DNA from 4 places in the Pseudomonas sp. AC247 genome. Region 4 is predicted to be linked to each of the others. Evidence: predicted binding sites of a transcription regulator. Region 4 holds the regulator's gene; each other region holds the start of a gene.
What was found. Region 4 encodes FliA, which starts transcription of late flagellar genes. Its sites were predicted from a motif close to CTAAAGTTTNNNNNNNNNNNGCCGNTAA; they were not measured.
Positions count from the first base shown of each region.

Region 1: the regulator FliA is predicted to act here: its motif matches at 3,292-3,319, upstream of motA (flagellar motor stator protein MotA).
Region 2: the regulator FliA is predicted to act here: its motif matches at 5,457-5,484, upstream of ACZZ0B_RS02055 (methyl-accepting chemotaxis protein).
Region 3: the regulator FliA is predicted to act here: its motif matches at 4,327-4,354, upstream of ACZZ0B_RS03025 (flagellar protein MotY).

Region 1 covers NZ_OZ409829.1:5,174,353-5,182,095, forward strand. The annotation lists gene ACZZ0B_RS23510 (caspase family protein) at 1-698, shown strand, start outside; gene ACZZ0B_RS23515 (toll/interleukin-1 receptor domain-containing protein) at 698-1,183, shown strand; gene motB (flagellar motor protein MotB) at 1,292-2,368, opposite strand; gene motA (flagellar motor stator protein MotA) at 2,372-3,223, opposite strand; gene ACZZ0B_RS23530 (HDOD domain-containing protein) at 3,390-4,928, shown strand; gene rhdA (thiosulfate sulfurtransferase) at 4,971-5,786, shown strand; gene asd (archaetidylserine decarboxylase) at 5,805-6,665, shown strand; gene ACZZ0B_RS23545 (molecular chaperone) at 6,911-7,743, shown strand, end outside.
Region 2 covers NZ_OZ409829.1:415,267-423,009, reverse strand. The annotation lists gene ACZZ0B_RS02085 (AraC family transcriptional regulator) at 1-288, shown strand, start outside; gene ACZZ0B_RS02080 (LysE family translocator) at 479-1,108, opposite strand; gene ACZZ0B_RS02075 (2-hydroxyacid dehydrogenase) at 1,394-2,359, shown strand; gene ACZZ0B_RS02070 (class I SAM-dependent methyltransferase) at 2,392-3,390, shown strand; yybP-ykoY riboswitch at 3,441-3,565, shown strand; gene ACZZ0B_RS02065 (TMEM165/GDT1 family protein) at 3,654-4,238, shown strand; gene ACZZ0B_RS02060 (M48 family metallopeptidase) at 4,439-5,257, opposite strand; gene ACZZ0B_RS02055 (methyl-accepting chemotaxis protein) at 5,520-7,661, shown strand; gene ACZZ0B_RS02050 (SOS response-associated peptidase) at 7,729-7,743, opposite strand, start outside.
Region 3 covers NZ_OZ409829.1:628,864-636,606, forward strand. The annotation lists gene ACZZ0B_RS03000 (IS4 family transposase) at 1-1,320, opposite strand, end outside; gene ACZZ0B_RS03005 (Panacea domain-containing protein) at 1,595-2,065, shown strand; gene ACZZ0B_RS03010 (hypothetical protein) at 2,069-2,482, shown strand; gene rnt (ribonuclease T) at 2,540-3,217, opposite strand; gene pyrC (dihydroorotase) at 3,214-4,260, opposite strand; gene ACZZ0B_RS03025 (flagellar protein MotY) at 4,421-5,329, shown strand; gene ACZZ0B_RS03030 (argininosuccinate synthase) at 5,459-6,676, shown strand; gene ACZZ0B_RS03035 (hypothetical protein) at 6,823-7,458, opposite strand.
Region 4 covers NZ_OZ409829.1:3,971,507-3,979,249, reverse strand. The annotation lists gene flhA (flagellar biosynthesis protein FlhA) at 1-1,851, shown strand, start outside; gene flhF (flagellar biosynthesis protein FlhF) at 1,863-3,203, shown strand; gene fleN (flagellar synthesis regulator FleN) at 3,320-4,150, shown strand; gene fliA (RNA polymerase sigma factor FliA) at 4,147-4,887, shown strand; gene ACZZ0B_RS17940 (chemotaxis response regulator CheY) at 5,054-5,425, shown strand; gene ACZZ0B_RS17935 (protein phosphatase CheZ) at 5,444-6,232, shown strand; gene ACZZ0B_RS17930 (chemotaxis protein CheA) at 6,287-7,743, shown strand, end outside.

The DNA of each region.
Region 1 (7,743 bases), 1.2 Mb from region 4:
ATGACGAAGGCATGTTGCTGCCCCAGGATTATCGCAACGCCAAGGACGGCATCCGCATCAGCGACATCCTCAACTGGGCGAGCAAAGCCACGCGCATCAAGAACAAAGTGATCATCCTCGATTGCTGCCAAAGCGGCGCCGCCGGTGAGGTACGCGCCTTACGCAGCGAAAGCAGTGTGGTCGGCGAAGGCATGACCATTCTGACCGCGTGCAAAAAGGAAGAACCGGCCATGGAAGGTGCGCAACACGGCGTGTTTACCGGTTTACTGCTGCAGGCTCTGCACGGCGGCGCGGCGAATATCCTCGGCAAGATCCCCCCCGGCAGCCTCTATTCCTTCGTCGACAACGCCCTCGACGCCTGGGAACAACGCCCGGTGTTCAAGACCAACGTGTCGCAGTTCATTTCCCTGCGCGAAGTCTCGCCGCTGATCCCCAAAGAGATCCTGCGCAAACTGCCCGAATGGTTTGCCGAGGCCGAATCGACCTATTCACTCGACCCCAGCTACGAGCCGACCGAAGCGACGTTCAACCCCGAGCACGGCGAGGTCTTCGCCCAGCTGCAAAAGTGCAATCGCCACAGCCTGATCGAACCGGTCGACGCCGAGCACATGTACTACGCCTCCCTCCACTCCACCGGCTGCCGCCTCACCGCGCTCGGCGCCTACTACCGCGAACTCGCGATTAAAGGACACTTCTGATGCCTGTCTTCATCAGCTACCGCCACATGGATCGTATGCAGGCCATGGCGATCAACAGTCGCCTGAAACAGGCGAACATCAAGACCTACCTGGATGTGCTCGATCCGGAATCGCAGACCACCGACGACATCACCAGCGTCATCACCCGCAACATCACCGAGTGCACGCACTTGCTCGCGGTGGTGTCGGAGAGGACCGCTTTGTCGTGGTGGGTGCCGTTCGAGATTGGTGAGGCGACGATCAGCAACCGGCGGATCTGCTCATTCAAGACCGGGCCGGCGCAGTTGCCGTTGTATCTGGATAAATGGCCGAAGTTGAGTACGGACAGAGATCTGGATTTCTTTATCGATGCTTATCGCGAGGAAGTGACGAACAAGCGGTCGGTGATGCTGGATTCGATGAGTGAGTCGATGAAGGGGACTTACAAGAGGAATGCCGAGCAGTTTCATGATCAGTTGAAGAGCAGGATTCGGCGGGGGTTCTAAGACCTCACTTGTCTGGCTCCCGATCAATTTCGTAACGTTACGCAATTGATCGGCGAGGTGAAATTCCAGCCACAAAAAAGCCGACATCGCTGTCGGCTTTTTTGTGCGTCACTGCTTCGGCGCGGGGGCCGGGGCAGTGGCTGGCGGAGTGGCCGGCGCTGGCGCCGCACTCCCCGGTTCCGCCGGTTTCGGCGCGGCGTCATCAAACAGGTTCAACCGTTCGCGCAACTCATGCGCAGGCACCGGTTGCTGATCCGCCGGCAGCGCATTTGGATCAACCGGGGTTGCCGGAGCAGCGCCGTTTTGACCTTGTTCTGCCGGTTTCGCTGGATCGGCACCTTGCGCACCTTCGATCGCGGCTTGAGCCTTTTTGGTCAGGACGACGATGTCGATGCGGCGATTGACCGGGTTGAACGGGTTTTCCCGGTCGAACAACGCCGACGAGGCATAACCGACCACCCGCGCCACTTGCGCATCCGGATAGCTACCGGCAACCAAGGCACGACGAGCGGCGTTGGCACGGTTGGCCGACAGTTCCCAGTTACCGAAATCGCCGGTGCCGATGTACGGCTTGGCGTCGGTGTGACCGCTGATGCTGATCTTGTTCGGCACCGCTTTGATGGTGTCGGCCATGGCCAGCAAAATGTCTTCGAAGTAGGGCTTCAGGCGTGCAGAACCGGAATCGAACATCGGCCGGTTCTCGGCGTCCATGATCTGGATGCGCAAGCCGTTCGGCGTGATCTCGAAGAGGATCTGATCCTTGAATTTCTGCAGCTGCGGGTTTTCGTCGACCTTGTTCTGCAGTTCTTGCAGGAGCAGTTCGAGGCGCTCTTTCTCGACCATTTCGGCCATGCCTTCGACTTGCTCGGCGTCGACCGTGACCTTGTCCGGTTGCGGCTGGGACTTCACCTCAGGGTTGAGGGTGTTTTCCGGCGCCAGCGTCGGCGTGCCGCCCAGATCGATAATGTACGGCGTGCCGCTTTCGGAGAAGCCGACCGGGTCCTTGAAGTAACCGGCGATGGCGATCTTCTGCTCAGGCGTCGCGGTGGACAGCAGCCACAGCACCAGGAAGAACGCCATCATCGCCGTGGCGAAGTCGGCGAAGGCGATTTTCCACGCTCCGCCGTGATGCCCGCCGGCTATGCGCTTGACGCGCTTGATGATAATCGGCTGATTATTTTCCATGGCTTAGCGACCGCGAACGGCTTGTTCCAGCTCGGCAAAGCTTGGACGGTGGGCCGGGTACAGCACCTTGCGACCGAACTCGACCGCCAGCGACGGCGGCATGCCGGAAGCCGAAGCCACCAGCGAGGCCTTGATGGCTTCGTAGACGTTCAGCTCTTCCTTGGCATCGTGGGCCAGGGAGTGCGCCAGCGGGCCGAAGAAACCGTACGCCGCGAGAATACCGAAGAAGGTACCCACCAGTGCCGCACCCACGTGCAGGCCGATGGACTTCTGGTCGCCTTCACCCAGCGAGGCCATGGTCACCACGATACCGAGTACCGCCGCGACGATACCGAAACCGGGCATGGCGTCGGCAATGCCGTTTACCGCGTGGGACGGGTGTTCGAGGTCTTCTTTGAGGCTGTACAGTTCCATGTCGAACAAGCCTTCCAGCTCGTGCGGGGCCATGTTGCCGGACGACATGATGCGCAGGTAATCACAGATGAACGCGGTCATGCGTTCGTCTTTGAGCACGGCCGGGTACTTGGCGAAGATCGGGCTCGCGGCGGCATCTTCGATGTCGCCTTCAATGGCCATCATGCCTTCGCGGCGGCTCTTGTTGAGGATCTCGTAGATCAGACCGAGCACTTCCAGATAGAAAGTGTGGCTAAAGCGCGAACTGAACATGCTCAGGGATTTCTTGAGCACGTGCATCGTCATGTAGCCAGGGTTGGCCTGCAGGAATGCACCGAGTGCAGCACCACCAATGATCATCACCTCGAAAGGCTGGATCAGGGCGGCAATCTTGCCGTGGGAAAGCACGTATCCGCCGAGCACGCTCGCGAATACGACGATGATGCCGATAATTTTAGCCATAGGTAGGAAAGTACTTACTGAGTCGGGTTCAAGGTCATATTCGGAAGTTAAAAAATCTCTTCTTCTACTTATCGGCAAAACTGCGCCAGACTATAGCCAGTTCAGGCGAAAAGCCAATTTAGCCCATGCCGGGCGCGTCTACAGTCAGTGAAGATCCCGTCCAGACATGGCTAATGAAACGAACGTCCCACACGCAAAACCGACCACCCTCGAAGGCTGGGTCAAACTGCTCGACAGCGTCCGCCTGCCCGTGCCGCAAGAGGCTCACGATAAAGTCTGCCGGGCGATCCGCGACAATCGCAGCTCGCTGCGCGACATCGCCGACCTGATGCAAGACAGCCCGGCGCTGGCCTTGAGCATCATCCGTGAGGCCAATCGTCACACCCACGGCACCATGGCCACGCCAGCGGAAAATCTTGAGGTGGCGATCAATCGCCTGGGCCTTGCCCGCACCGAAGAATTGCTCGCGCGCCTGCCCGCTGAACCGCAAATGCAGATCCCCAAGGCTCTGCGCCAGTTACAGATGATCAGCCAGCACGCGACGCAACAGGCCAACGGTTTTTTCGCCAGTCGCCTGGCGCGGCTGTGGCAGGACATCCATTGGGGCAGCCTGCTGTTTCTGTCGCCGCTGTGGCCACTGGCGCTCACTTATCCACAGTTGCTCGAAGAATGGGAGCTGCGGGTTATCCACAAGGGTGAATCGGCACGCGTGGTCGAGAAGCAATTATTCGGCGTGCGCCTGCTGCGGATCGCTGAAGCGCTGGTGGCGGTCTGGCATCTACCGATCTGGGTGCAGCAAGGCTATAAATTGCTGCTCAGCGAACAGCGTGAACTGGTGAAAGTGCTACGCATCGCCCGCGACAGCGAACATCCGCTGCGCCAGCAGAATCGCCTGGATGACGATCCGACCTTGCGCCGCTGGCTCAACCAGCCGGCCAACACTGTGCTGCTGGCCAACGGTCTGGCGCTCTCGGCGCAACAGGCCTGGGACAGTCCGCACAGTGAACGCTGGCAGTACCTGACCAGCCTTTATCTGCAAATCTCGATGGATGACGTGCAGCAACAACTGCACCAGCAGGCGGCCAACAGTGCGCGTCAGCATACGATGCCGGATCTCTGGCACCCGGCGGTTTCGCTGCTGTGGCCGTGGGGCACGCACCGTTTGCCGGCGGGCATGTTGCCCGCAGCGGCGCCGAGCGCTGAAGACCTCGGCCAATGGCGCCGCCAATGCGCCGAACTGCTCGCCGAACCGAGCCGCTTCACCAATGCCATGAGCCTGACCGTCGCCGCCCGCGATGCGCTGATTGCCAGCGGCATGCGTCGAGTGATGATCCTGATGGCCGACCGCACGCAGTCCAATCTGCGCGTGAATCAAACCGCTGGCCTGCCGAAAGAAGCGGCGGCGCTGAATTTTGTCGTCAGCCAGAGCAGCGTCCTGCAACGGCTGCTCGCGCAACAAGCGCAGGTGCGGATCAACCCGGACAACAACGCACAGTTTTCCGCGTTGCTGCCGCCTGGCCTGCGCACGTTGTTTCGCGGTGAGCATCTGTTCCTGCGTTCATTGGTCAACAATGGCCGGGTGATCATGATCGTCGTCGCCGATCAGGGCGGCGGGCCGTTCGCCGACATCACCGTGCAAGCCTTTGGCAAAACCGCGCAGTGCATCGAAAAAGCCCTGCACAGCTTTAGCAGCCGCGGCCGATGAGGCTGCGCTACAATTCCCCCCTTTGTGCTCTGGAGACCTCGCATGTCTGACTTCTCTGGCTTGCCGCTCGTCATCGAACCGAGCGACCTGCTGCCTCGGCTTGAGTCTGAAGAGCTGATTCTGGTGGATCTGACCAGTGCCGCGCGCTACAGCGAGGGACATCTCCCCGGCGCGCGCTTTGTCGACCCCAAGCGCACCCAGCTCGGCCAGCCGCCGGCGCCGGGGCTGCTGCCGGCCAAAGCCGATCTGGAAGCGTTGTTCGGTGAGCTGGGCCATCGCAAGGACGCGGTCTACGTGGTTTACGACGATGAGGGCGGCGGCTGGGCCGGACGCTTCATCTGGCTGCTCGACGTGATCGGTCACGACAAGTACCACTATATAGACGGTGGTCTGCCGGCATGGCTGGCGGATGGCATGCCGATGTCGATTCAGATTCCACCGGCAGCCGGCGGCCCACTGCCGTTGACCCTGCACGACGAGCCGACCGCGACCCGTGAATACCTGCAAAGCCGTCTCGGCGCCGCCGATCTGGCGATCTGGGACGCGCGCGGGCCGCTGGAATACTCCGGCGAGAAAGTCCTGGCCGCCAAGGCCGGACACATCCCCGGCGCGGTCAACTTCGAATGGACGGCCGGCATGGACAAGGCGCGCCAGCTGCGCATTCGCACGGACATGCCGCAGATCCTCGAAGACCTCGGGATCACCAAGGACAAAGAAATCATTACCCATTGCCAGACCCATCACCGGTCGGGCTTCACTTATCTGGTGGCCAAATCCCTCGGTTATCCGCGGGTCAAAGGCTACGCCGGTTCCTGGGGCGAATGGGGCAACCACCCTGACACGCCAGTCGAGATTTAAGGTTTTTAAGGACAACTAATGAAAGAGCGTCTGTTTATCCTCAGCCAGTACCTGCTGCCTCATCACCTGCTGTCGCGCCTGGCCGGCTGCGTTGCCGAGTGCCGCGTGCGCTGGTTCAAGAATGCGTTCACCCAGTGGTTCGCCAAGCGTTATCAGGTGGACATGTCGCAAGCGCTGGTTGAAGACCTGACCGCTTACGAACACTTCAACGCCTTCTTCACCCGCGCCCTGAAAGACGGCGCACGTCCTCTGGACCAGACTCCGGGCGCGATCCTCAGCCCGGCCGACGGTGCGGTGAGCCAGCTCGGCCCGATCGAACACGGTCGCGTGTTCCAGGCCAAGGGCCACAGCTTCAGCGTGCTGGAACTGCTCGGCGGTGATGCGGCCAACGCGGCACCGTTCATGGGCGGCGACTTTGCCACCATTTACCTGTCGCCAAAGGACTACCACCGCGTGCACATGCCGCTGGCCGGCACACTGCGCGAAATGGTCTACATCCCGGGCCGGATCTTCTCGGTCAACCAGACCACCGCTGAAAACGTGCCAGAACTGTTCGCCCGCAACGAGCGCGTGGCGTGCATCTTCGACACCGAGCGCGGGCCGATGGCCGTGGTGCTGGTGGGCGCGATGATCGTCGCTTCGATCGAAACCGTGTGGGCCGGTCTGGTCACCCCCCCGAAGCGTGAACTGAAAACCTTCCGCTACGACGAAGCCGCCCGTGCTCCGATCCACTTGGAGAAAGGTGCTGAACTGGGCCGCTTCAAACTGGGTTCGACCGCGATCGTGCTGTTCGGCCCGGATCAAGTGAAATGGGCTGAAGAACTGGTTGCCGGTTCGCCAGTACAGATGGGCCAAGGTCTGGCACTGCCAAAAGCCTGAGTACGCTTCGACCGTCATGGATTCCCCTGACGTTCGATACCTCTGTAGGAGCTGCCGAAGGCTGCGATCTTTTGATCTTTGGACGCGGAGCGTCCACGGCTGCATTCCTACGCAGAGCGTGGGAACGATCAAGATCAAAAGATCGCAGCCTGCGGCAGCTCCTACACGTTGTTATGTGTGCATCGTCAATGACGAAGCGTTGAGGCAGAACACCAGTTCGCTTATTTGCTGCTATGGTTTTTGGCATGAGCCAAACCATATCCTCCCCACAGCTACGTGCGCCGACCCCGAGTCAGCCGCGCCTGTCGTTTTGCGAAGCCACCCCGCGCGACCTCAAGCGCTGGATTGCCGGCCTGCCCAAGGCCAATATCGGCGAAACCGCCCGCCAGTTGTATCAAGGCCTGGGCGAACTCAACCAGTTGCTCACCCCCAGCGACAATCGCCTGCAACTGCTCGAGCTGCTGCGTCCCGAGGTGTATTACGTCTGCCAGCATCTGGAGCGGCACTTTCTGCATCAGGCGATCATGCTCGACGAACGCTCGCGCAAGGTCAGCAACCTGTGCCAGGCGCTGCAAAGTCATCTGGCGACGGGTTACAAACAGATCGTCCTGCGTATCGCGCCCAAGTACAGCAAGGATCGTGCGACGTTGCTCAGCACTGCCCTGCAACGGGCGGCTCATGCGCTGAAAGGCCAACTGGTGCGCGCGACGCAACTGTACAGCCCGGCGCCGGAACAGCTGTGGTTCGAGCTGCATCAGCTGTATCGTTGCGCCTGTGATTTACAGCTGCAACATCGGCGCGTACCGGATGCTCTGGCCAGCCTCACCGCCGAGCTGAGCCTCGAACAGACCTACATCGCCGCCCTGCTGCTGGGTAGCGCACGCTGCAATCAGTTGCGGCAGAACCAGATCGCCCGCCTGGCGGAAGTGCTCGAACCATGGAGCGCCCTGCTCAAACTGCATCCCGGCCGCGCGGACGATGGCTTGTTTGCAATCAGCGCGCAAATCGACGCCGGGCCGCGTTACCGCAACATGTTCCGCAGCGAACAAAAGGCTGGATTGCTCGGTTTCGATCCCCA
Region 2 (7,743 bases), 3.6 Mb from region 4:
GATCATCCCAACACGCTGGAAGACTGGGCGCAGCAGGTCGGCGCCAGCTCTCGCACGTTGGCGCGGCTGTTCCAGCAACAGTTAACGATGAGTTTCAATGCCTGGCGCCAGCAATTGCGCTTGATGGAAGCCCTGCCCCGCCTGCTCGCCGGCGACAGTGTGCAGCGCGTGGCGCAGGATTTGGGCTACGCCAGCGCGCGGGCGTTCAGCGCGATGTTTCGCCGTTTGCTGGGCGAGAATCCCCGCGACTACCTCAACACCCTGAGCAAGCTCAGCCAACTCGTGTAGGAGCCATGTAGGAGCTGCCGAAGGCTGCGATCTTTTGATCTTTTTTTTGAGGACCAAGATCAAAAGATCGCAGCCTTCGGCAGCTCCTACACCAGCCAGGCACAATTTCTGTAGGAGCTGACGAGTGCAACGAGGCTGCGATCTTTCAAGATCAACAGATCGCAGCCTGCGGCAGCTCCTACAGGGAAGATCAGTGCATTTCGGTGAAGGCGATTTTCACGCCGAGAGCGATCAACACCGCGCCCATGGTGCGGTCGAACCAGTGACCCATGCGAGCAAAACCGGCGCGTACGCGCTGCTGGCTGAACAGCATCGCCACCAGGCAGAACCAGATCGCGGTCGCCACGGCGAGATAAACGCCATAACCGGCCTGCACCGACAGCGGCGTGTGCGGGTTGATCACCACGGTGAACAGCGACAGGAAGAACAACGTCGCTTTCGGGTTCAGGCCATTGGTGACGAAGCCCGAAGTGAACGCGCCGCGAGCGGTGCGCACGCCCGCCTCTTTGTGCAGATCATCGGTGACGGTTTTCGCCGGTTGCGCACGCAAGGCCTTGAAGCCGATGTACAGCAAGTACGCGGCCGCCGCCCATTTCAAGGCATTGAACAGAACGATCGACTGCGACACGATCAGGCCAATGCCCAGCAACGAATAACCGACGTGGAGGAAAATCGCCGTACCGACACCCAAGGCAGTCCAGGTACCGGCGCGACGTCCGTGGGTCACGCTTTCGCGCACCACCACGGCAAAGTCCGGGCCGGGGCTGGCGACGGCCAGCAGGTGGATCAGTGCAACGGTCAAGAACTCGGTCCAGTACATGGGGGCTCCTCTGGGGCAGCTTGGTCAATAAAAAATCTGTAGGAAACGCAGCACTTGTGGTGAGGGGATTTATCCCCGTTCGGCTGCGCAGCAGTCGTAAACCCGGCGAACGCGATTGAGCAGATACACCGAGGTGAATGGTTTTAGGGCTGCTTCGCAACCCAACGGGGATAAATCCCCTCACCACAGGGTTGTGTATTCGCGGCGGGGTCTGCGTAACGATTTGTTTCATCTGGTAGGCTCGGCAGATTACGCCCAACGCTCAAAGCCTAAAAGGTACAGTTGATGACGAACACGCGCCGCGCGGTTTTCCTTGATCACCCTTCGCTCGACCTCGGCGACCTCGACCTCAGCCCGTTGCGCGAGTGTTTCAGCGATCTGCAACTGTTCGCCCAGACTTTGCCCGAGCAAGTCAGCGAACGTCTGCAAGGCGCTACCGTCGCCATTTCCAACAAGGTTCTGATCGACGCCGCCGCCATGGCCGCCAACCCCGATCTGAAGCTGATTCTGATTGCCGCCACCGGCACCAACAACGTCGATCTCGCCGCCGCACGCGCCCACGGCATCACCGTGTGCAACTGTCAGGGTTACGGTACGCCATCGGTAGCGCAACACACGATCATGCTGCTGCTCAACCTCGCCACACGCCTGGCCGATTATCAGAAAGCCGTCGGCGCAGGTCGCTGGCAGCAAGCCAAACAGTTCTGCCTGCTCGACTATCCGATCGTTGAACTACAAGGCAAAACCCTCGGTTTGCTCGGTCATGGCGAACTCGGCGGTGCCGTGGCGCGACTGGCCGAAGCCTTCGGCATGCGCGTGTTGCTCGGGCAGCTTCCCGGTCGCCCTGCCCGCCCGGATCGCTTGCCGCTGGATGAATTGCTGCCGCAAATTGACGCCCTCACCCTGCACTGCCCGCTCAACGAACACACTCGCCACTTCATCGGTGCGCGCGAGCTGGCGTCGATGAAACCCGGCGCGTTCGTGGTCAACACCGCGCGTGGCGGCCTGATCGATGAGCAGGCGCTGGCCGATGCCCTGCGCAACGGTCACCTCGGCGGCGCGGCCACCGATGTGCTGAGTGTCGAGCCACCGACTCAAGGCAATCCGCTGCTGGCCGCCGACATTCCGCGTCTGATCGTCACGCCGCACAACGCTTGGGGCAGCGTCGAAGCGCGGCAGCGCATCGTCGGCCAATTGACCGAAAACGCTCAGGCGTTCTTCAGCGCTAAGGCGCTGCGGGTCGTCAGTTGATAAACTGCGGCACTTTTTTTTGAGGAGCAGTTATGGATCCGCGCAGTGAAGTACTGCTTCGTCAGCCCGAGTTGTTTCAAGGATCGTTGTTGCTCGCCGGTTTGCCCGCCGATGATTTGCTCGGGCGCTTGCCCAATGCGTTCGGCTGGTGCTGGCATGCCGGCGATCAAGCGGCGCTGGACGCCCGTTTCGAAGGTCGCAGCCATTTCGGCGTGAATGTCCCGGAGCGTGAGTTCGACAGCGCGGTGGTGTTCTTGCCCAAGTCCAAGGACCTGACCGATTACATCCTCAATGCCGTGGCTTCGCGTCTGGCTGGGCGCGAAGTGTTTCTGGTCGGGGAAAAGCGCAGCGGCATCGAAGGCGCCTCCAAACAGCTCAACCCGTTCGGCAAGCCACGCAAGCTCGACAGCGCGCGGCACTGCCAACTCTGGCAAGTGACCGTGGCCAATGCCCCTGAAGCGAAATCCCTGGAAAGCCTGGCGCAGACTTATGAATTGCCACTGGCTGAAGGCCCGTTGAAAGTCATCAGCCTGCCGGGCGTGTTCAGCCACGGCCGACTGGATCGCGGCAGCGCTTTGTTGCTGGAGCATCTGGACAAGTTGCCGAGCGGCCATCTGCTCGATTTCGGTTGCGGTGCCGGTGTGTTGGGCGCTGCGGTCAAACGTCGCTATCCGCACAATCAGGTGACGTTGCTCGACGTCGATGCGTTTGCTGCTGCCAGCAGTCGCTTGACCTTGGCCGCCAACGGTCTGGAAGCCGAGGTGCTGACCGGTGACGGTATCGATGCGGCGCCGATGGGGTTGAACGCGATTCTGAGCAACCCGCCGTTCCATGTCGGCGTGCACACCGATTATTTCGCTACCGAGAACTTGCTGCGAAAAGCGGCCAAACATCTGAAAAACGGCGGCGAACTGCGCTTGGTCGCCAACAGCTTTCTCAAGTATCAACCGCTGATCGAGGAGCATCTGGGCGTGTGTGCGATCAAGGCCGAAGGCAATGGTTTCCGCATCTACCGGGCCAAGCGCGGCTAGAACTTCTTTCAAAAAAGAGGCTTGCTCAATCGGATTTGCCTAGGCAGAATCCGCTCCGTCCTAGGGGAGTAGTCTCCCACGAGCGCCAAGCTCGTCCGGCATACGTCAACATACTTGATCCTCAGATCATGGCGTATGCGACCCAAGCGTCCGCAGCAGACGGATCGCAGGGTTTGACAAGACCTATGACACGCACACCTTACCCGGGGCGGGAAGGCTGTACGTGTCATAGCCGTGTCGACCCGCCCCTTAGGAAAATCCTGATGCTGGACTCGTTACTCGTTCCCACCGCAATCGTTGCCTTGGCCGAAATCGGCGACAAGACGCAACTGCTCGCGCTGATTCTCGCCGCTCGCTTCCGCAAACCCTGGCCGATCATTGCCGGTATTGTCGCCGCGACCCTGGCCAACCACGCAGCAGCCGGCGCGGTCGGCGCCTGGTTCGGCAGTTTCTTCTCAGACTCGGTCCTGCACTGGATTCTCGCCGCAAGCTTCACGGCCACCGCGCTGTGGACACTGGTCCCGGACAAAATGGACGACGATGAAACCAGCACCGCACGCAAGTTCGGGCCGTTCCTGACCACGCTGATCGCGTTTTTCCTGGCTGAAATGGGTGACAAGACTCAGGTCGCGACGGTGATGCTCGCCGCGCAATACCCGGAACTGTGGCTGGTGATTATCGGGACGACGGCGGGCATGTTGATTGCCAACGTGCCGGTGGTGTTGGCGGGTAATTTTGCTGCCGACAAATTGCCGCTGACCTTGATCCGTCGCCTGGCGGCTTCGGCGTTCATGATTCTGGCAATTGTGGCGGTGTACAAGGCGATGCAGAGCAGCGGCTGGGTTTAACCCCCGTCTACTGAACCACCCAAAACCTGTGGTGAGGGGATTTATCCCCGATGGGGCGCGAAGCGCCCCCAAACCTGCTGCCTCAGAGTGTCAGACATAACGCATTTGCAGGTTTTGGGGCTGCTTCGCAGCCCATCGGGGATAAATCCCCTCGCCACAACAGCCCTCTCAACCTGAAGAATCGTTGTGTCCTTCGACTCTTAGGACTTCGGGGCTTGTTCGTACAGCGGCATGACTTTTGGAATCGCCGCCTGCAGCGAAGCGATCCGGCTGGCCGACGCCGGGTGAGTGCTCATGAACTCCGGCGGCGAACCTTCCGAGGCCTTGCTCATCTTGTTCCACAAGGTGATCGCGGCGTTCGGGTTGTAGCCGGCACGAGCAGCCAGTTCCAGACCAATCAGGTCGGCTTCGTTTTCGTTGGCGCGGCTGTTCGGCAGGGTCATGCCGTAGTTGGCCACGGTGTCGGCCAGCGCCAGACTGTCCTGACCCAGACCAAGCAATGCGCCTGCGCCCTGCTTGGCCATTTCAATCCCGTACGCCTTGGACATCGCTTCACGACCGTGCTCGCGCAGGGCGTGGGCGATTTCATGGCCCATGACCGCGGCGATTTCATCGTCGGTGAGTTTCAGGCTGTCGATCAGCCCGGTGTAGAAAATGATCTTGCCGCCAGGCCCGCAGTTGGCGTTGAGTTCGTCACTCTTGATCAGATTGACTTCCCACTGCCATTGCGCGGCATCCGGGCGGAAGTTAGGCGCCTGGGCGATCAAACGGTTGGCAATCGCCTGAACCCGCTTGGCCTCAGGGCTGGTCTTGTCCAGCACACCTTTGCTGGACGCCTCGCCGACGGTCTTCTGATACGACTGGGCATACATCTGGTCGACCTCTTGCGAGGACAGCATGCTGAACATGTACTGCTTGCGCTCCACCCCCACGGCGCCGCCGCTGGTGGTGTTGACCGACTGACAACCGGCCAGCAACAGCGCTGCGCTCAGTGCACTTACAACCAATGTCTTGTTCATTCAAAAGCTCCCTGAAAACCTGTCGCGTATCCTAGGCGGGTAATTGTATCGGCGCCAGATACAACGGACGTGTTGTAGCGACTTTCAGATATTTCCCACCGCGGCTGTCGTAAAAAATTCACGCCACCGACCAGCCCACAACAACTGCGGCACGCAGTGATCCATTTGCGACATGCTCTGCCAATTCCACCCTGCCACGCTCATGGCGCCCTGCCCGCTGCCGATACATCACCGCAGACGTCCTCTTGCGTGCGGAGCTCCCATGAAGTTCAAGTCGATCCAGTTTTCCGTCGCCGCCCTGGCCGGCGCCATTGTGCTCAGCGTGGTGGCGGCGCTGGTGCTGTATGCGCTGTTTGCCGGCGCCCGCACCCAGGAGATGGTGCAGCAGCGCACCCAGGCGCAGTTCGAGCAAGTCATCGAACAACGCCTGACTTCTCTGGCGCAAACCCAGGTCAGCCAGATCCAGCGCGAGCTCGAAGCGCCGCTGCTGATTGCCGGCGGCCTGGTACGGGTCAACGCCCTGCTCGGCACGCCGGGCGCCGATGGTCAGCCGCGCGTGAATGTCAGCCGCGAACAACTGATCAGCCTGATCAAAGAGAACGTCGAAAAGAACCCGAAGATCCTCGGCACCTACATCGGCTGGGAGAAAAACGCCCTCGATCAGAATGACGCGGCTTACGTCGGCACCGGCGTGGTCGGCATCGATGCGGCCAACGGGCGCTTTCTGCCATGGTGGTTCCGCAATGACGACGGCACGCTGGGCCTGGACAAACTGGCCGACGTCGATGACCAGAAAGTCCTCTCCACCGGCGTGCGCGCCAGCGAGTACTACCTGTGCTCGAAAGAGAGCAAAAAGTCCTGCGTGATCGATCCGGCACCGTACAAGGTCGGCGACAAGATCGTCATGCTCGCCTCCTTCATTGAACCGATCATGCTCAACGGCACCTTCCAGGGCATCGTCGGCGCCGACCTGTCGGTGAACTTCATCCAGGAAATGCTCCTCGGCGCGAACCAGAAGCTCTACAGCGGCGCCGGTGAAATGGCCTTGGTCGGCGGCAATGGCCGGATCGTTGCCTACACCAAGGACCCGAGCAAATTCGGCGAGAAAATCAGCGATATCCTCGACGCCGAGCAAACGGCCAACATGGCCAATCTCAAGAGCGGCGAAGTGACTTACTCGGTCAACAAGGACAAGGGCCGCATTGAGTTGTACCTGCCGTTCGGCATCGGCCAGACCGACGCGCGCTGGACACTGATGCTGCAATTGCCGCTTAACGCGGTGATGGCCGATCTGCAGAAACTGCAGGGCGACCTCGATGCGCAACGCAAGTCCGACACCTTCGGCATGGCCATGGTCGGTCTGCTGATCGCCGGCCTTGGCCTGCTGGTGATCTGGCTGGTCGGCCACGGTATTGCCCGGCCGTTGAAGCAGATGGTCGCGATGCTCAACGACATCGCTCAGGGTGAAGGTGACCTGACCCGCCGCTTGAGCAGTGATCGCAGCGATGAACTCGGTTCGATCGCCAAGGGCTTCAACACCTTCCTGGCCAAATTGCAGGCGATGATCACGCAGGTGGTGACGTCGGTGCAAAGCGTCAGCGATTCCTCGGAGCACACCGCCGACATCGCGATTCGCACCAACATCGGCATCCAGAAACAAATGGCCGAGATCGATCAGGTCGCCACCGCCGTGCAGGAAATGACCGCCACCGCGCAGGACGTTGCGCGCAATGCGACGCAGGCTGCACAAGCCGCCAGCCATGCCGATCAAGCGGCCAGTCAGGGCATGCAGATCGTCCGCGACACGTCCAATTCGATCGGCGTGCTGGCGCTGGAAATCGGCAAAGCCGTGGGCGTGGTACAGACGCTGGCGAAGGACAGCGAGAACATCAACGCGATCCTCACAGCGATTCGCGGGATCGCCGAGCAGACCAATTTGCTCGCGCTGAACGCGGCGATTGAAGCGGCACGTGCCGGCGAGCAAGGTCGCGGTTTCGCGGTGGTGGCGGATGAGGTGCGCAATCTGGCGCAGAAGACGCAGAAAGCCACCGAAGAAATCCAGAGCATGATCCAGCAACTGCAACAGGGCACCCGCGACGTGGTGCGGGTCATGGAAGACAGTCAGAACCGCACCGACGAAAGCGTGCAGCACGCGGCGAAAGCGGCTGAGGCGCTGGAGACGATTACCCAGGCGGTATCGGTGATCAACGACATGAACACGCAGATTGCCAGTGCGGCGGAAGAGCAGAGCGCGGTGGCGGATGACATCAATCGCAACGTGATCAACATTGGACAGGTGGCCAATGAAGTGGCGGGCGGTGCGGATGAGTCGAGCTCGGCGAGCGCCGATTTGACAAAGTTGGCGGAACAGCAGCGGCGGTTGATCAATCAGTTCAAGGTTTAAGGGCAAGATCAAAAGATCGCAGCCTTCGGCAGCTCCTACAGAGGCTGCGATCTTTTCGCTTTTCAAATTAACCCGGGGTCAG
Region 3 (7,743 bases), 3.3 Mb from region 4:
ACTGGCATTTTTATTTTTGATCGGATATTTCGGGGATTTAAGCCTGATGGCCCGAGGGTAAACGCGCTCCTCCCGTCGATGCGGCAGAACGTAGTGCGGCGCTGAAGCATGAAGCTCGGCCAAATACTTGGGGATGTTCCCGGAACGATCGGCCGAGACGCTGTTGATAAACCCAAGAATCGCCCAGGTACACGCAGTAAAGCTCATTTCGCACGGGTAAATGCCAGGACAGTGGCGACTCATTTCCACCATCTGATAGCGCAACAAGTTGTAGCCCAACAACACACCCCACAACTCTTGCTCGATCATCTCGGGTGTCTTGCTGCGCAGCGTATAGCTGCTGTTGAGCAGCGTCTGCTTCATTTCCCGAAAGCCTAATTCGATTTCCCAGCGCTGGCTGTATAGATCAACAATCTCGTCGGAAGGAAAACGCAGTGGGTCAGTCATCGAGGTCAGAATCTGACACACCTTGCCCTTGACGGTTTTGCTCAGCAGTCGCGCGGTCAGCCGCTCCGGCAACCCAGGCCATTGCTTGCGGGCCTGTGGCGAAGTGCTCAGCAAAATAATCGCATCCTGGCGCCCCAAACGCTGGATCACCTCGTACTGCGAGCCTTTTTTCAGCGGCATCAGCCAGTGGCGTTCGACACCTGCCTGCTGCCACTGATGCAGTAAACCTAACGAGTAAAAACCACGATCAAACAGCGTCAGCGAGTGATCGGGGGTGGTTTCGATCAGTTGCTCGGCCAGTTTCATTTCGTTGCTGCGGTAGCCGTCAAACGCACTTCCAATCAGCAAATGGCTGGTCAACTCCATTTGGCAGACCATGCGCACCTGAGGAAAACCGGTGTCGCCATGCTGGTTGCTGGCGGAGTCATAGCGCGCCCGATTTTCCGGCGTATCGGGCGTGCGCCAGACAACGCCATCGACACCCAACAAACGCAGACCGGCCCAAGTCGGGTGACCGGCTGCCTCATGCCAACTTTTCTGGGTCAAATCGAAGACTTGTCGTACAGCTTCGCTGCCCAATCTCTGACGAGCCTGGACTACGGCGCTGGGCGCTACCAACGGGCGCTGACCCGGCAACATGATATTCATGCGACTAACCACATCCCAGGCCGACATGCGCCGGAAGAACGCCATGGAGATCACGCACCAGAGCATCATTTCCAGAGGCAAACGACGCTTGCGCAGCGTCGCCACACCAGCTTGTTCAAGCGCCTGTTCGACCAAAGAAGGATCGAGCAAAGCATCCAATCCCTCAATGGCGTTGGGGGTAGAGGCGATGTTGTGGGTCAGTTCCAGTGCCCGAGCGAGACGCATAAAAAAATCCGATGCCAGTACAGGCATCGGATTTTGATTTCTTGCGGCCAAAGGTCAAGCGAGAAGGCTTAACTGATCGGCATTAGCCCAAGTGGCCGGTTTTTTTTGCGCAGAATTGTGAGCAGCATTCTCTCGGCATTATTTGTTTCAAATGCCTGGGAAAAAATACTGGATGACTGAACAGTGGTTGGATAGGGTGATGGTCGAGCGATAACGGGTGAAGAGGGCGATTGCCTTGGCCTGAATCGCGCCTCAGTTCAGTAAGGACGGTGCAATGGATTGCATGATGCGGAAGGGGATTCAAATGCCGAGTAGCTTGGACGTTGCGGATTATTTCCTCTGCCTGGAAGGGCATGAGGGCGAGATCTCCAATCTCAAGATTCAAAAAATGGTTTATTACGCGCAAGGGTTCAGTCTGGCAGTCCATGGTGAGGCTCTCTTCCCTGAAAAGCTGGAAGCGTGGATGCACGGGCCAGTGGTTCCGGATCTGTATCGAAGATTCAGCCAATTTGGATCGAGTGCCATTCCTCCTCCAAGTGATTTCAATCCCGATGTTTTCAGTACGAAACAACAAACTCTGCTCAACGAAGTGTTCGACGTTTATGGCCAATTCTCGGCGTGGAAACTGCGTCAGTTGACGCATGAAGAGGCCCCATGGCGTAAAAACTTCAAGGAAGGGGAGTTCAGCCGAGAAATTCCCGCCTGCGAGATGCAGGAGTATTTTCGGGAGCATTTGGTGAACTGAAAAATGGCCAAGTTCAAACGCAGGGAACGCGATGCGGCGGTGATAGTAACGGCACGGACGTCCACAATCGAAATGGACTCATCGGAAGCGCGACCTCCGGTTTTCTCATTTGAGTATTTGCAGAATGGCTGGTGCATTCAAGATTGCGAGGCCGTCGAACGGTCGAAAATGCTTGAGCGTCTCAGGATCCTGGGAAAGATACCTTGGAGAGAATTGCGCAAGGAGCATAGGCATCGGTATGGGTGTGAAACAATTGAGAGAAACAGCCTGAAAGTGGGGATACCTGCTTTTTTAACAGGTGATGTCATATTGTTGGTGTTTCGGGCTTTCGAGCGTGTAGCGATGGTGGGTTACAAAAACCATCGGATTTTTTATGTCGTGTGGATTGATCGAGAATTCAGACTGTATAAGCATTAATAAAAAAACCGGCCCAAGTGGCCGGTTTTTTTATGCGCGGGATTTACTCAACGAGGATCAGTCGTCGAAATCTTCCCAGCCGCCCATCTGTTTCCAGCGGTTGACGATGCCACAGAACAGCTCAGCGGTTTTTTCGGTGTCGTAACGCGCGGAGTGCGCCTCACGGCCGTCGAAATCGATGTCGGCGGCTTGGCAGGCTTTTGCCAGTACGGTTTGACCGTAGGCCAGACCGGCCAGTGTCGCGGTGTCGAAGCTGGAGAATGGGTGGAACGGGTTGCGCTTCATGTCCAGACGCGCGACCGCAGCGTTGAGGAAGCCGAGGTCGAAGCTGCTGTTGTGGCCGACCAGAATCGCGCGCTTGCAGCCGTTGGCCTTCAGCGCTTTGCGAATGCCACGGAAGATGTCGGTCAGCGCGGTTTCTTCGCTGACGGCCATGCGCAGTGGGTGATCGAGCTTGATCCCGGTGAACTCCAGCGCTGCTGCTTCGATGTTGGCGCCTTCGAACGGCTCAACGCGGAAGAAGTAGGTGTGGTCGGGGTATACGAAACCCTTTTCATCCATGGCGATGGTGGTCGCAGCAATCTCCAGCAACGCATCGGTGGCCGAGTTGAAGCCACCGGTTTCTACGTCGACGACTACCGGCAGATAGCCGCGAAAGCGTGCTGCCATTGGGTGACGGGAACTGCCACCACCACTTTGACCGTCCAGTTCGTCGTCGAAATGGTCTTCACTCACGCGTGTTCCTCCAGCAGGCGCCAGCGCAGTTTTTCACCGGCGCGCAGCGGGATAACGGTCAGCTCGCCAAACGGCAGGCTGGTCGGGGCGGTCCATTCTTCACGAACCAGGGTGATGCGATCGGTGTTTGCCGGCAGGCCATAGAAACGCGGGCCGTTGAGGCTGGCGAAGGCTTCGAGTTTGTCCAGCGCATTACGCTGTTCGAAGGCTTCGGCGTACATCTCGATGGCGGCGTACGCGGTGTAGCAGCCGGCGCAGCCACAAGCGGCTTCCTTGGCGTGCTGGGCGTGCGGCGCCGAATCGGTGCCAAGGAAGAACTTCGCGCTGCCGCTGGTGGCGGCATCGAGCAGGGCTTCCTGGTGTGTGTTGCGCTTGAGGATCGGCAGGCAATAGAAGTGCGGCCGAATCCCGCCCACCAGCATGTGGTTGCGGTTATAGAGCAGGTGATGCGCGGTGATGGTTGCACCAACGTTGGCCGAAGCCTCGTTGACGAACTGCACGGCGTCGGCGGTGGTGATGTGTTCGAACACCACTTTCAACGTCGGGAAACGCTCGACCACGCGGCGCATGTGCTCATCGATGAAAATCTTTTCGCGGTCGAACACATCGACGTCGCCACGGGTGACTTCACCGTGGATCAACAGCGGCATGCCGACTTCGGCCATGGCTTCTATCGCCGGCAGAATCTTGTCGATGCTGGTCACGCCGGAATCGGAGTTGGTGGTTGCCCCGGCCGGGTACAGCTTGGCGGCGTAGACAAAACCGCTGGCCTTGGCTTCACGAATTTCTTCGGGCTGGGTGCGGTCGGTGAGGTACAGCACCATCAGCGGCTCAAAGCGACTGCCGGCCGGGCGGGCAGCGAGAATCCGCTGGCGATAGCCGTCGGCTTCAGCGGCGTTGCGCACCGGAGGTACCAGGTTGGGCATGATGATCGCGCGGCCAAAAGTGCGCGCAACATCGGCAACGGTATTGGTCAACACGGCACCATCGCGAAGATGAATGTGCCAGTCGTCGGGACGCAGCAGGGTCAGGCGGTCGGACATGAGGGGATTCCAGGCGGGTCAAACTGAGGCGAATGCTACCGGAAAAGACTCTTGCAGGCACTCGCTATCAAGTTTTGCGGGAAGCTTCCGATATCCCGTAGGTATGCCGTAAACATAGTGTGAATCGGTCTTTGTGTTTCAGAAGCCAATGGAGCCTCCCGTGCGCCAGCGTTATTTAGCCTTGCTCAGTGTGTTTGCCAGCCTCCCCGCGATGGCGCTCACGTACCAGACACGTCTGGAGAACATTGAGTGGACGGTCGCCGGCGACAAGTTCGAATGTCGCCTGAGCCAGCCGATCACCGATTTCGGCTCGGGCGAGTTCGTGCGCAAGGCGGGCGAGCAGGCGATCTTCCGTCTGAATGCCTACAACGCCATGCTTGGCGGCGGTTCGGCGACTCTGCTGGCCGCGGCCGCGCCATGGCAGCCGGGGCGTGGCGACATCAATCTGGGCAATGTCAGGCTTGGCAGTGGCAACGTATTGTTCAGCAGTTCGCAGTCCCAGGCCGGCGGTCTGATCAGCGGTCTGCTCGACGGTCGCAGTCCGGTCGTGCGTCGTGCTTCAGGCGATGGCCGCGTGTCGGAAGTACGTTTATTGCCGGTGAAATTCAGCAAGGCGTTTAACGACTATCAGTCCTGCGTGGCGAAATTGCTGCCGCAGAATTTCGACCAGATCAAGCAGTCGCAAATCGGCTTCCCTGGCGAGGGCGTTGATCTGGACGCCGCCGCGAAGGCCAAGTTGCAGGTGATGCTCGAATACATGAAGGCCGATCCGACGGTCAATCACATCGAACTCGATGGCCATTCCGACAACAGCGGCAATCGCCTGACCAACCGCGAACTGTCACGCCGCCGGGCGCTGGCGGTGGTCGACTTCTTCAAGGCCAACGGCATTCAGGAATCGCAGATCACCGTGCGTTTCCATGGCGAGCAATACCCGATCGTGCCGAACAGCAATGCGGCCAATCGCGCGAAGAACCGCCGGGTCAATGTCAAACTGGCGCGCGTGGCTCCGGTCACCGCTCCGGCGCCGCAAGCGAGCACCCCAGCCAGCACTGCAGCGACTTCCTGACCCGCTGGTCATCGTCGCGCTCTCGACAGATTCTGTCGCTTTGTCGTCTTAAGCTGTCGCGCCTCTGTAAATTATCGCGTTTGAGCGGTAGACTCCTCGGCTTTCCGTAGAACCCCGTGGAGTGATGGCATGGCGGACGTAAACAAGGTCGTTCTGGCGTATTCCGGCGGCCTGGACACTTCGGTGATCCTCAAGTGGCTGCAGGATACTTATAACTGTGAAGTGGTGACCTTCACCGCTGATCTCGGTCAAGGCGAAGAGGTCGAGCCGGCCCGCGCCAAGGCTCAGGCCATGGGCGTCAAAGAAATCTACATCGACGATCTGCGCGAAGAGTTCGTGCGTGATTTCGTGTTCCCGATGTTCCGCGCCAACACCGTCTACGAAGGCGAGTACCTGCTGGGTACCTCCATCGCACGTCCGCTGATCGCCAAGCGCCTGATCGAAATCGCCAACGAAACCGGCGCTGACGCCATTTCCCATGGCGCCACCGGCAAGGGCAACGACCAGGTGCGCTTCGAGCTGGGTGCCTACGCACTCAAGCCTGGCGTAAAAGTGATTGCCCCTTGGCGCGAGTGGGACCTGCTGTCCCGCGAGAAGCTGATGGACTACGCCGAGAAGCATGCGATCCCGATCGAGCGTCACGGCAAGAAGAAGTCCCCGTACTCGATGGACGCCAACCTGCTGCACATCTCCTATGAAGGCGGCGTGCTGGAAGACACCTGGACCGAGCACGAAGAAGACATGTGGAAATGGACCGTCTCCCCGGAGAACGCTCCTGACAAAGCACAATACCTGGAACTGACCTACCGTAACGGCGACATCGTTGCGCTGGACGGCGTCGAAATGACCCCGGCTACCGTGCTGGCGACGCTGAACAAGATTGGTGGTGCTCACGGTATCGGCCGTCTCGACATCGTTGAAAACCGTTACGTCGGCATGAAGTCCCGTGGCTGCTACGAAACCCCGGGTGGCACCATCATGCTGCGCGCTCATCGCGCCATCGAATCGATCACCCTGGACCGCGAAGTCGCTCACCTCAAAGACGAGCTGATGCCGAAATACGCCAGCCTGATCTACACCGGTTACTGGTGGAGCCCAGAGCGTCTGATGCTGCAGCAGATGATCGACGCTTCGCAGGTCAACGTGAACGGCGTTGTGCGCCTGAAGTTGTACAAAGGCAACGTGATCGTCACTGGCCGCAAGTCCGACGATTCGCTGTTCGATTCCAACATCGCGACCTTCGAAGAAGACGGCGGTGCTTACAACCAGGCCGACGCGGCGGGCTTCATCAAGCTCAACGCGCTGCGCATGCGTATTGCTGCCAACAAGGGCCGCAAGCTGTTCTGATCCCTTCAGACGCGCAATAAAAACAACGCCCTTGTCACTCTGGCAAGGGCGTTGTTGTTCAAAAGTCTTTCACTTGCCGAATCTTTCTCGTGCAGTGTCTTGCGCCAATGCTGGCGTGTCTTTCTTGCAAGCTTTTCACCCGCCGGTCAATGTCCTCTCAGCGTTGTCGCCACCTGTGTGCTCGCGTTGTACACCATGTAGATTGTGCTGCCTGCGGTCTTCCTGATGTGTTTGATGTGGCAGAGTATGACGGGCTTGAGTTGTCCATCTGATGTCGAGTCAGTGAGGAACAGAATAATGCGCGGCGAGTGTTTGCCGGGCAGTGGAAAGTCCTCCTTTAACTGCTCGAATTCACTCTGGGTGCTCATCAGGCGCACATCAATGACGGACAGTGTGTTCGTTGATTTCGACAGTTGAATACAGTACTCGACCCAAGGGGAGTTTACGCGGCACCCTGCTAGGGGAGGATCGGGTGAATTGTCTGCGCGCCGTTGGCGTCCGATGGGTTTGTTGTCCTCAAACGCTTTCAGGAAGTGGTCGTCCTTGTCGAAGTCAGAAGGGGCGTAGAGAGAGCGGTAGTTGAAGTTGAGTGTGATGAAGAAAAGAAGTAACAGGTAAAAAGGAAAACTGATAAGAAACCAGATGTAAATCTCCCGTTCGGCATTGTCCAGAAAAGGCAATGAAACCGCAGCCGAAGTCTCTGAGATAAAAGCGAATATGGCGATCACTGTCATCGGGTTGGATATTTTTCTTTTTATATTCAGTATGTTTTTTCTTCTCATTGGGTGACGCTCCAGGTTGTTTTAAGTTGTCTGTTAGTTTGTGCCGGGTTTAACGGATGTTATTAGTGTCAGTGGCCGGTATCAAAAGCTATCTGCTGTCTTGAAGTTTCTTGTTGCATAGTTTTTGACGCGCCGCTGTTTTCGCGGCTTGCGACTTGCAGCTGCAAACAGGCACCCGTTGGCCGCTCGCAGGAGAAGGGTTCCATGGGTGTCAGACGGGATGTCGAGGAACGTCACAGGGTGAGAAAAATAACCGGCAAGCATTAAGTTCCGCTTGCCTGAACG
Region 4 (7,743 bases):
CGGGTGGTCATGCTCCACGGTCAGGACGGCCACGCCGCTGCCGGTAAGGTGATTCAGGCCTTCGGTGAGGTGGTGATCGGCGGTAACTACGTGGTCGGTATCGTGGTGTTTGCGATCCTGATGATCATCAACTTCGTCGTGGTGACCAAGGGTGCCGGGCGGATTTCCGAGGTGAGCGCGCGCTTCACCCTCGATGCGATGCCCGGCAAACAAATGGCGATCGACGCCGACCTCAACGCCGGTCTGATCGACCAGAACCAGGCCAAGTTGCGCCGTCAGGAAGTCGCCCAAGAGGCCGAGTTCTACGGTTCGATGGACGGTGCCAGCAAGTTCGTCCGTGGTGACGCCATTGCCGGCCTGCTGATTCTGTTCATCAACCTCATCGGCGGCATGGCCGTCGGTATCTTCCAGCACAACATGAGCTTCGGCGACGCCGGTCGGGTTTACGCCTTGCTGACCATCGGTGACGGTTTAGTGGCGCAATTGCCATCACTGTTGTTATCGACAGCTGCCGCGATCATGGTGACCCGTGCTTCCGGCTCGGAAGACATGGGCAAACAGATCAATCGCCAGATGTTCGCCTCGCCGAAAGCGCTGGCGGTGGCGGCCGGTCTGATGGCGGTCATGGGCCTGGTGCCGGGCATGCCGCACTTCTCGTTCCTGAGCATGGCTGCGCTGGCTGCCGGTGGCGCCTATCTGTTCTGGAAGAAGCAAAACATCGTCAAGGTGCAGGCCCTGCAAGAGGTCAAGCGTCAACAAGAGCTGCTGCCGTCGCCGGCCCGCGCCATGGAAACCAAGGAACTGGGCTGGGATGACGTGACCCCGATCGACATGATCGGCCTGGAAGTCGGTTATCGCCTGATCCCGCTGGTGGACCGCAATCAGGGTGGGCAACTGCTCGCGCGGATCAAGGGCGTGCGCAAAAAGCTCTCGCAGGATCTGGGCTTCCTGATGCCGACCGTACACATCCGCGACAACCTCGACCTGGCACCGAGCGCCTATCGCCTGACCCTGATGGGCGTGATCCTCGCCGAAGCCGAGATTTACCCGGATCGCGAACTGGCGATCAACCCCGGCCAGGTCTACGGCACGCTCAACGGGATCAACGCCAAAGATCCGGCTTTCGGCCTGGAAGCGGTGTGGATCGAAATCAGCCAGCGTGCGCAGGCGCAATCGCTCGGTTACACCGTGGTCGATGCCAGCACCGTGGTTGCGACGCACTTGAACCAGATTCTGTACAAGCACTCCAGTGAGCTGATCGGCCACGAAGAAGTGCAGCAACTCATGCAATTGCTGGCCAAAAGCTCGCCAAAACTGGCTGAAGAGCTGGTGCCGGGTGTGGTCTCGCTGTCGCAACTGCTCAAAGTGCTGCAAGCGCTGCTGGCCGAGCACGTGCCGGTGCGCGACATTCGCAGCATCGCCGAAGCCATCGCCAACAACGCTGCCAAGAGTCAAGATACCGCCGCGTTGGTCGCTGCTGTGCGGGTCGGCGTATCGCGCGCCATCGTCCAAAGCATTGTAGGCACTGAGTCCGAGCTGCCTGTGATCACCTTGGAACCAAGGTTGGAACAAATATTGCTCAATAGTCTGCAGAAGGCAGGACAAGGCTCGGAAGAGGGCGTTCTGCTGGAGCCAAGCATGGCCGAGAAGCTGCAGCGTTCGCTCATCGAAGCGGCGCAGCGTCAGGAAATGCAAGGTCAGCCGGTGATCCTGTTGGTAGCAGGCCCGGTGCGCGCGATGCTCTCGCGCTTTGGCCGCCTCGCAGTCCCTGGACTGCACGTGCTGGCCTACCAGGAAATACCGGACAACAAGCAAGTGACCATCGTTGCGACAGTAGGGCCCAACGGCTGAGGTAGTGGTTTATGCAAGTTAAGCGTTTCTTTGCCGCCGATATGCGTCAGGCCATGAAGCTGGTTCGTGATGAGCTGGGCGCTGATGCCGCCATCATTGGCAATCGTCGCATTGCCGGCGGTGTCGAGCTGACGGCGGCACTGGATTACAAATTGTCGGCGCTGGCACCACGGGTTCCGAACATGGAACTCGAAGACGAGCTGCGCAAGACCCAGTCGCGCATCGTCACCGCCCAGGCCGAGTTGAGCCTGCGTGGCGAAGCCGACGGCAACAGCAATCGGCAGATCTTCGCCGGTCTGCCGTTGACCGCTGGGCTGCCGCTGACCGCCGCTGAGCCGCTGAGCGAGCCGACTTACGCCGCTCCGGCGCGTCCAGCCCCGGCGCCTGCGCAGTCCTCCGGCGGCGTCGATCCACGCGCACTGGATTCGATGCGTTTTGAATTGAACAGCCTGCGCGAGCTGATGGAAGTTCAGCTCGGCACCCTGGCCTGGAATCAGTTGCAGGGCAGCCGTCCGGCGCAAGCCAACCTGTATCGTCGTCTGCAACGCATCGGTCTGTCCGGGCCGTTGTCGCGCGATCTGCTGGCGATGATCACCGATATTGAAGAGCCGCGTCAGGCCTGGCGCATGTTGCTCGCGCACCTGGCGCGGATGATTGCCGTACCGGAAGTCGAGCCGCTGGAAGAGGGCGGGGTGATCGCCATGGTCGGCCCTGCCGGCATGGGCAAGACCACCACGCTGGCCAAGCTCGCCGCGCGTTACGTGCTCAAGTACGGCGCGCAGAATGTCGCGCTGGTGAGCATGGACAGTTTCCGCATCGGTGCCCAGGAACAACTGAAGACCCTGGGGCGCATTCTCAATGTGCCGGTGACTCACGTCGATCCGGGCCAATCGCTGGTGCAAGCGCTGGATCCACTGCTGCGCAAACGCGTGGTGCTGATCGATACTGCCGGCCTGCAAGCCAGCGATCCGGCCCTGCGCATGCAGCTCGAAAGTCTGGCCGGTCGAGGCATTCGTTCAAAAAATTATCTGGTCTTGGCAACCACCAGCCAGAAACAGGTTCTAACCGCCGCTTATCACAGTTACAAGCGTTGCGGGCTTGCCGGGTGCATCCTGACTAAACTGGATGAAACGGCCAGCCTTGGCGAAGTGTTGAGCCTGGCGATCAGTCATGAATTGCCGGTCGCGTACCTGACCGATGGCCCACGGATTCCGGATGATCTGCATCTGCCGCGCCGTCATCAACTGGTCAGCCGCGCCGTCAGCGTGCAAATGCAGGAAGAACCCAGCGAAGAAGCCATGGCCGACATGTTCGCTGATATCTATCACAGCCCCACCAAGCAGGTAGGCTGAGGTATTCATGAACAGTTTTTGTACCTACATCGATGGTCTGCCATGCATTGTTCCGGTTGTGAACGCGCAGCCAGTAATGTGGCCTCCGTCTATGCAAGACAAGGTAAAGAAATAACATGGGCAGCATGCATCCCGTACAGGTGATCGCGGTGACCGGCGGCAAAGGTGGCGTCGGCAAGACTAACGTGTCAGTGAACTTGTCCCTGGCGCTGGCAGAGCTTGGCCGTCGGGTCATGTTGCTGGACGCCGACCTGGGTCTGGCGAACGTCGACGTTCTGCTGGGGCTCACGCCCAAACGCACGCTGGCTGACGTTATCGAAGGCCGCTGTGAGCTGCGCGACGTTCTGTTGCAAGGCCCCGGCGGGATTCGCATCGTGCCGGCCGCGTCCGGCACCCAGAGCATGGTCCACCTGAGCCCGGCACAACACGCTGGCCTGATTCAGGCGTTCAGCGACATCGGCGACAATCTCGACGTACTGGTGATCGACACCGCTGCGGGTATTGGTGACTCGGTAGTCAGTTTTGTTCGCGCAGCCCAGGAAGTGTTGCTGGTGGTGTGCGACGAGCCGACCTCGATCACCGACGCCTACGCGCTGATCAAACTGCTCAACCGCGATTACGGCATGAACCGCTTCCGCGTATTGGCCAACATGGCGCAGAGCCCGCAAGAAGGCCGCAACCTGTTCGCCAAGTTGACCAAGGTCACGGATCGCTTCCTTGACGTCGCTCTACAATACGTCGGCGCCGTGCCTTACGACGAAAGCGTGCGTAAGGCCGTGCAGAAACAGCGTGCCGTCTATGAAGCCTTCCCGCGTTCCAAGTGCGCGCTGGCGTTCAAGGCGATCGCGCAGAAGGTCGATACCTGGCCGCTGCCCGCCAACCCGCGTGGCCACCTTGAATTTTTCGTCGAGCGCCTCGTGCAGCAAACGGCAGGGCCAGTGCTATGACCGCCAGCGGTATGAATTACTACAAGAAGTCGGCACGTGATGCGCAGTACGAGTTGATCGAGCGTTACGCGCCACTGGTAAAGCGCATTGCCTATCACTTGCTGGCACGGTTGCCGGCGAGTGTGCAGGTCGAAGACCTGATCCAGGCCGGGATGATCGGCCTGCTTGAAGTCTCGACCAAATATGACGCCAGCAAAGGCGCCAGTTTCGAAACGTACGCGGGCATCCGAATCCGCGGCGCAATGCTCGACGAAGTGCGCAAGGGGGACTGGGCGCCACGCTCGGTTCACCGCAATACCCGTATGGTCAGCGACGCAATTCGCTCAATTGAAGCTAAAACCGGCCGTGACGCTAAAGATCACGAGGTTGCAGCCGAACTCCAATTGAGTCTCGACGATTACTACGGGATTTTGAATGACACCTTGGGCAGCCGCCTCTTCAGTTTCGACGACCTGCTGCAGGACGGCGAACACGAAGGGCTGCACGAGGATGGCGCGAGTGCTCATCTTGAGCCGTCACGCGATCTGGAAGATGAACGCTTCCAGGCGGCGCTGGCGGACGCGATTGCCAATTTGCCGGAGCGTGAGCGACTGGTGTTGGCGCTGTACTACGACGAAGAGCTGAACCTCAAGGAGATCGGTGAAGTCCTTGGCGTCAGTGAATCGCGGGTCAGCCAGTTACACAGCCAGTGCGCGGCCCGCTTGCGGGGGCGTTTGGGGGAGTGGCGAGCGCGCTGAAGGCAGTGTGGGGACACTGCGAACGAGGCTGGTGCGGTGATGAACGGCACCGGTCTTGCTCTGTTGTGCTCCAGACAGTCTTCGAGTGCTGCGCCGATTGATTGAAGTGGCGCGTCCAGGTGCTGGGCGCGTTTAAGACTGCTTGGAGGTCGAATTGAACAAAGACATGAAAATCCTCATCGTTGATGACTTCTCAACGATGCGGCGGATCATCAAGAACCTGCTGCGCGATCTTGGGTTCACCAATACCGTCGAGGCCGACGATGGCACTACCGCCATTCCGGTGCTCAACAGCGGAAGCATCGACTTTCTGGTAACAGACTGGAACATGCCGGGCATGACCGGTATCGACCTGCTGCGCCACGTGCGTGCCGATGAAAAACTCAAGCATCTGCCCGTTCTCATGGTGACCGCTGAAGCCAAGCGCGAGCAGATCATTGAAGCCGCTCAGGCCGGTGTAAACGGCTACGTAGTCAAACCTTTCACGGCTCAGGCGTTGAAAGACAAAATCGAGAAGATTTTCGAACGCATCGGCTGATGAACGCGCGGGGGAGCTATGGAGCATAACGAATCTTCACAGGGCGATTTCGAGTCGACCCTGAAAAAACACGCGGTCGAACTGGTCGAGAGCCTTGAAAAAGGCAGGTTCGGCGACGCTGTGCAACTGATCCATGAGCTCAATCAGACCCGTGACCGTGGCCTGTATCAGGAAGTCGGCAAGCTCACACGTGAACTGCACAGTGCGATCGTCAACTTCCAGATCGATCCGAACATGCCGCAGGCCGAGGAAGTGTCGCAAATCACCGACGCCACCGAACGCCTGGGCTATGTGGTCAAGCTGACAGAGGCCGCGGCCAACCGCACCATGGATCTGGTGGAAAGCGCCACGCCGGTGGTCAACAGTCTGGCCGATGAAGCCCAGGCCTTGAGCACCGATTGGGGTCGCTTCATGCGTCGCGAAGTCGGGGCTGAAGAGTTCCGCGAGCTGGCGCGCCGGGTCGACGGTTTTCTGTCGCGCAGCAGCACGGACAACCGTGCGGTGTCGAGCAATCTCAACGACATCCTGCTGGCCCAGGATTACCAGGACCTGACCGGTCAGGTGATCAAGCGTGTGACCCAACTGGTCACCGAAGTCGAAAGCAATTTGCTCAAACTCGTGCTCATGGCCAGTCAGGTCGACCGCTTTGCGGGCATCGAACATGACCGCGCCGCGATGCTTGCAGAAAAAGATCCACAAAAACATCTCTCGCAGGGTGAAGGTCCGCAGATTCATGCCGATAAACGAGAAGACGTTGTGTCCGGTCAGGACGATGTGGACGATTTGTTATCCAGCCTCGGGTTCTAGAGTTTTGGAATTTTAGGTTTTTTGGGTTTTTAGACCTGTAGGAGCACCCCATTAATGAGCTTCGGCGCCGATGAAGAGATCCTTCAGGATTTCCTGGTTGAGGCCGGCGAGATTCTTGAGCAACTGTCCGAACAACTGGTCGAGCTGGAAAGCCGTCCGGATGACGCAGATCTGCTCAACGCAATTTTTCGCGGTTTCCACACTGTAAAAGGGGGCGCCGGCTTCCTTCAGCTCAATGAGCTGGTGGAGTGCTGTCACATCGCCGAAAACGTGTTCGACATCCTGCGCAAGGGTGAACGTCGCGTTGATGCAGAACTGATGGACGTTGTCCTCGAAGCACTGGACGCGGTGAACAGCATGTTCACTGAGGTTCGTGAGCGTGCTCCGATCACCGCTGCCACCCCGGAACTGCTGGCTGCGCTGGCACGTCTGGCAGAACCGCAATCGGCGGACGAAGCTCCGGCTTCGCCAGTGGCCGAGATGATCGAAGATCTGGTCGGCGAAGGCGAATCGGGCGACATCACCGATAACGAATTCGAACAACTGCTGGACTCGCTGAACGCCGTCAAGGCCGAAGCTGAAGCCCCGGCAGCAGCTGCACCTGCGCCGGCTGCCGATGGCGCGGCCAGCGATGAAATCACCGATGCCGAGTTCGAGTCGTTGCTCGATCAGTTGCACGGCAAGGGCCAGTTCGCCGTGGACGCGGTTGCACCCGCGGCGGCAGCCCCTGCGGCACCGGCCAAAGGCGACAGCTCCGACATCACCGACGACGAATTCGAAGCACTGCTCGATCAGTTGCACGGCAAGGGCAACTTTGCTGTCGATGCGCTGGAGTCGGCGATTGCTTCGGCTCCTGCGCCTGCTGCTCCAGCGGCCGCAGCGGCGGGCAGCGATCTGATCAGCGATCACGAGTTCGAATCGCTGCTCGACGAATTGCACGGCAAAGGCAAGTTCAGCGAAGTCGGCACCGCCGCTGCTGGCAGCGCCTCTACTGTCGCCACGCCTGCCGCCAAGGCACCGGCCGCTGTTGCAGCGCCGAAACCTGCTGCCAAGCCTGAGCCTAAAGCCGAAGCGCCGAAACCGGCCGCCGCAGCTGCACCGGCTCCGGCGCGTGCACCAGCGACACCGCCACCGGAAAAACCGGCGAGCGAAGCCGAGACCACCGTGCGCGTCGACACCGCACGTCTCGACGAAATCATGAACATGGTCGGCGAGCTGGTGCTGGTGCGTAACCGTCTGGTGCGCCTGGGTCTGAACAGCGGCGATGAAGCCATGCAAAAGGCCGTGTCGAACCTCGACGTGGTCACGGCTGACTTGCAGACCGCGGTGATGAAGACCCGGATGCAGCCGATCAAGAAGGTCTTCGGGCGCTTCCCGCGTCTGGTTCGTGACCTGGCGCGTCAGCTCAAGAAAGAGATCAACCTGGAACTGGTGGGTGAAGAAACCGACCTCGACAAAAACCTTGTCGAGGCCTTGGCTGACCCGCTGGTCCACTTGGTGCGCAACGCCGT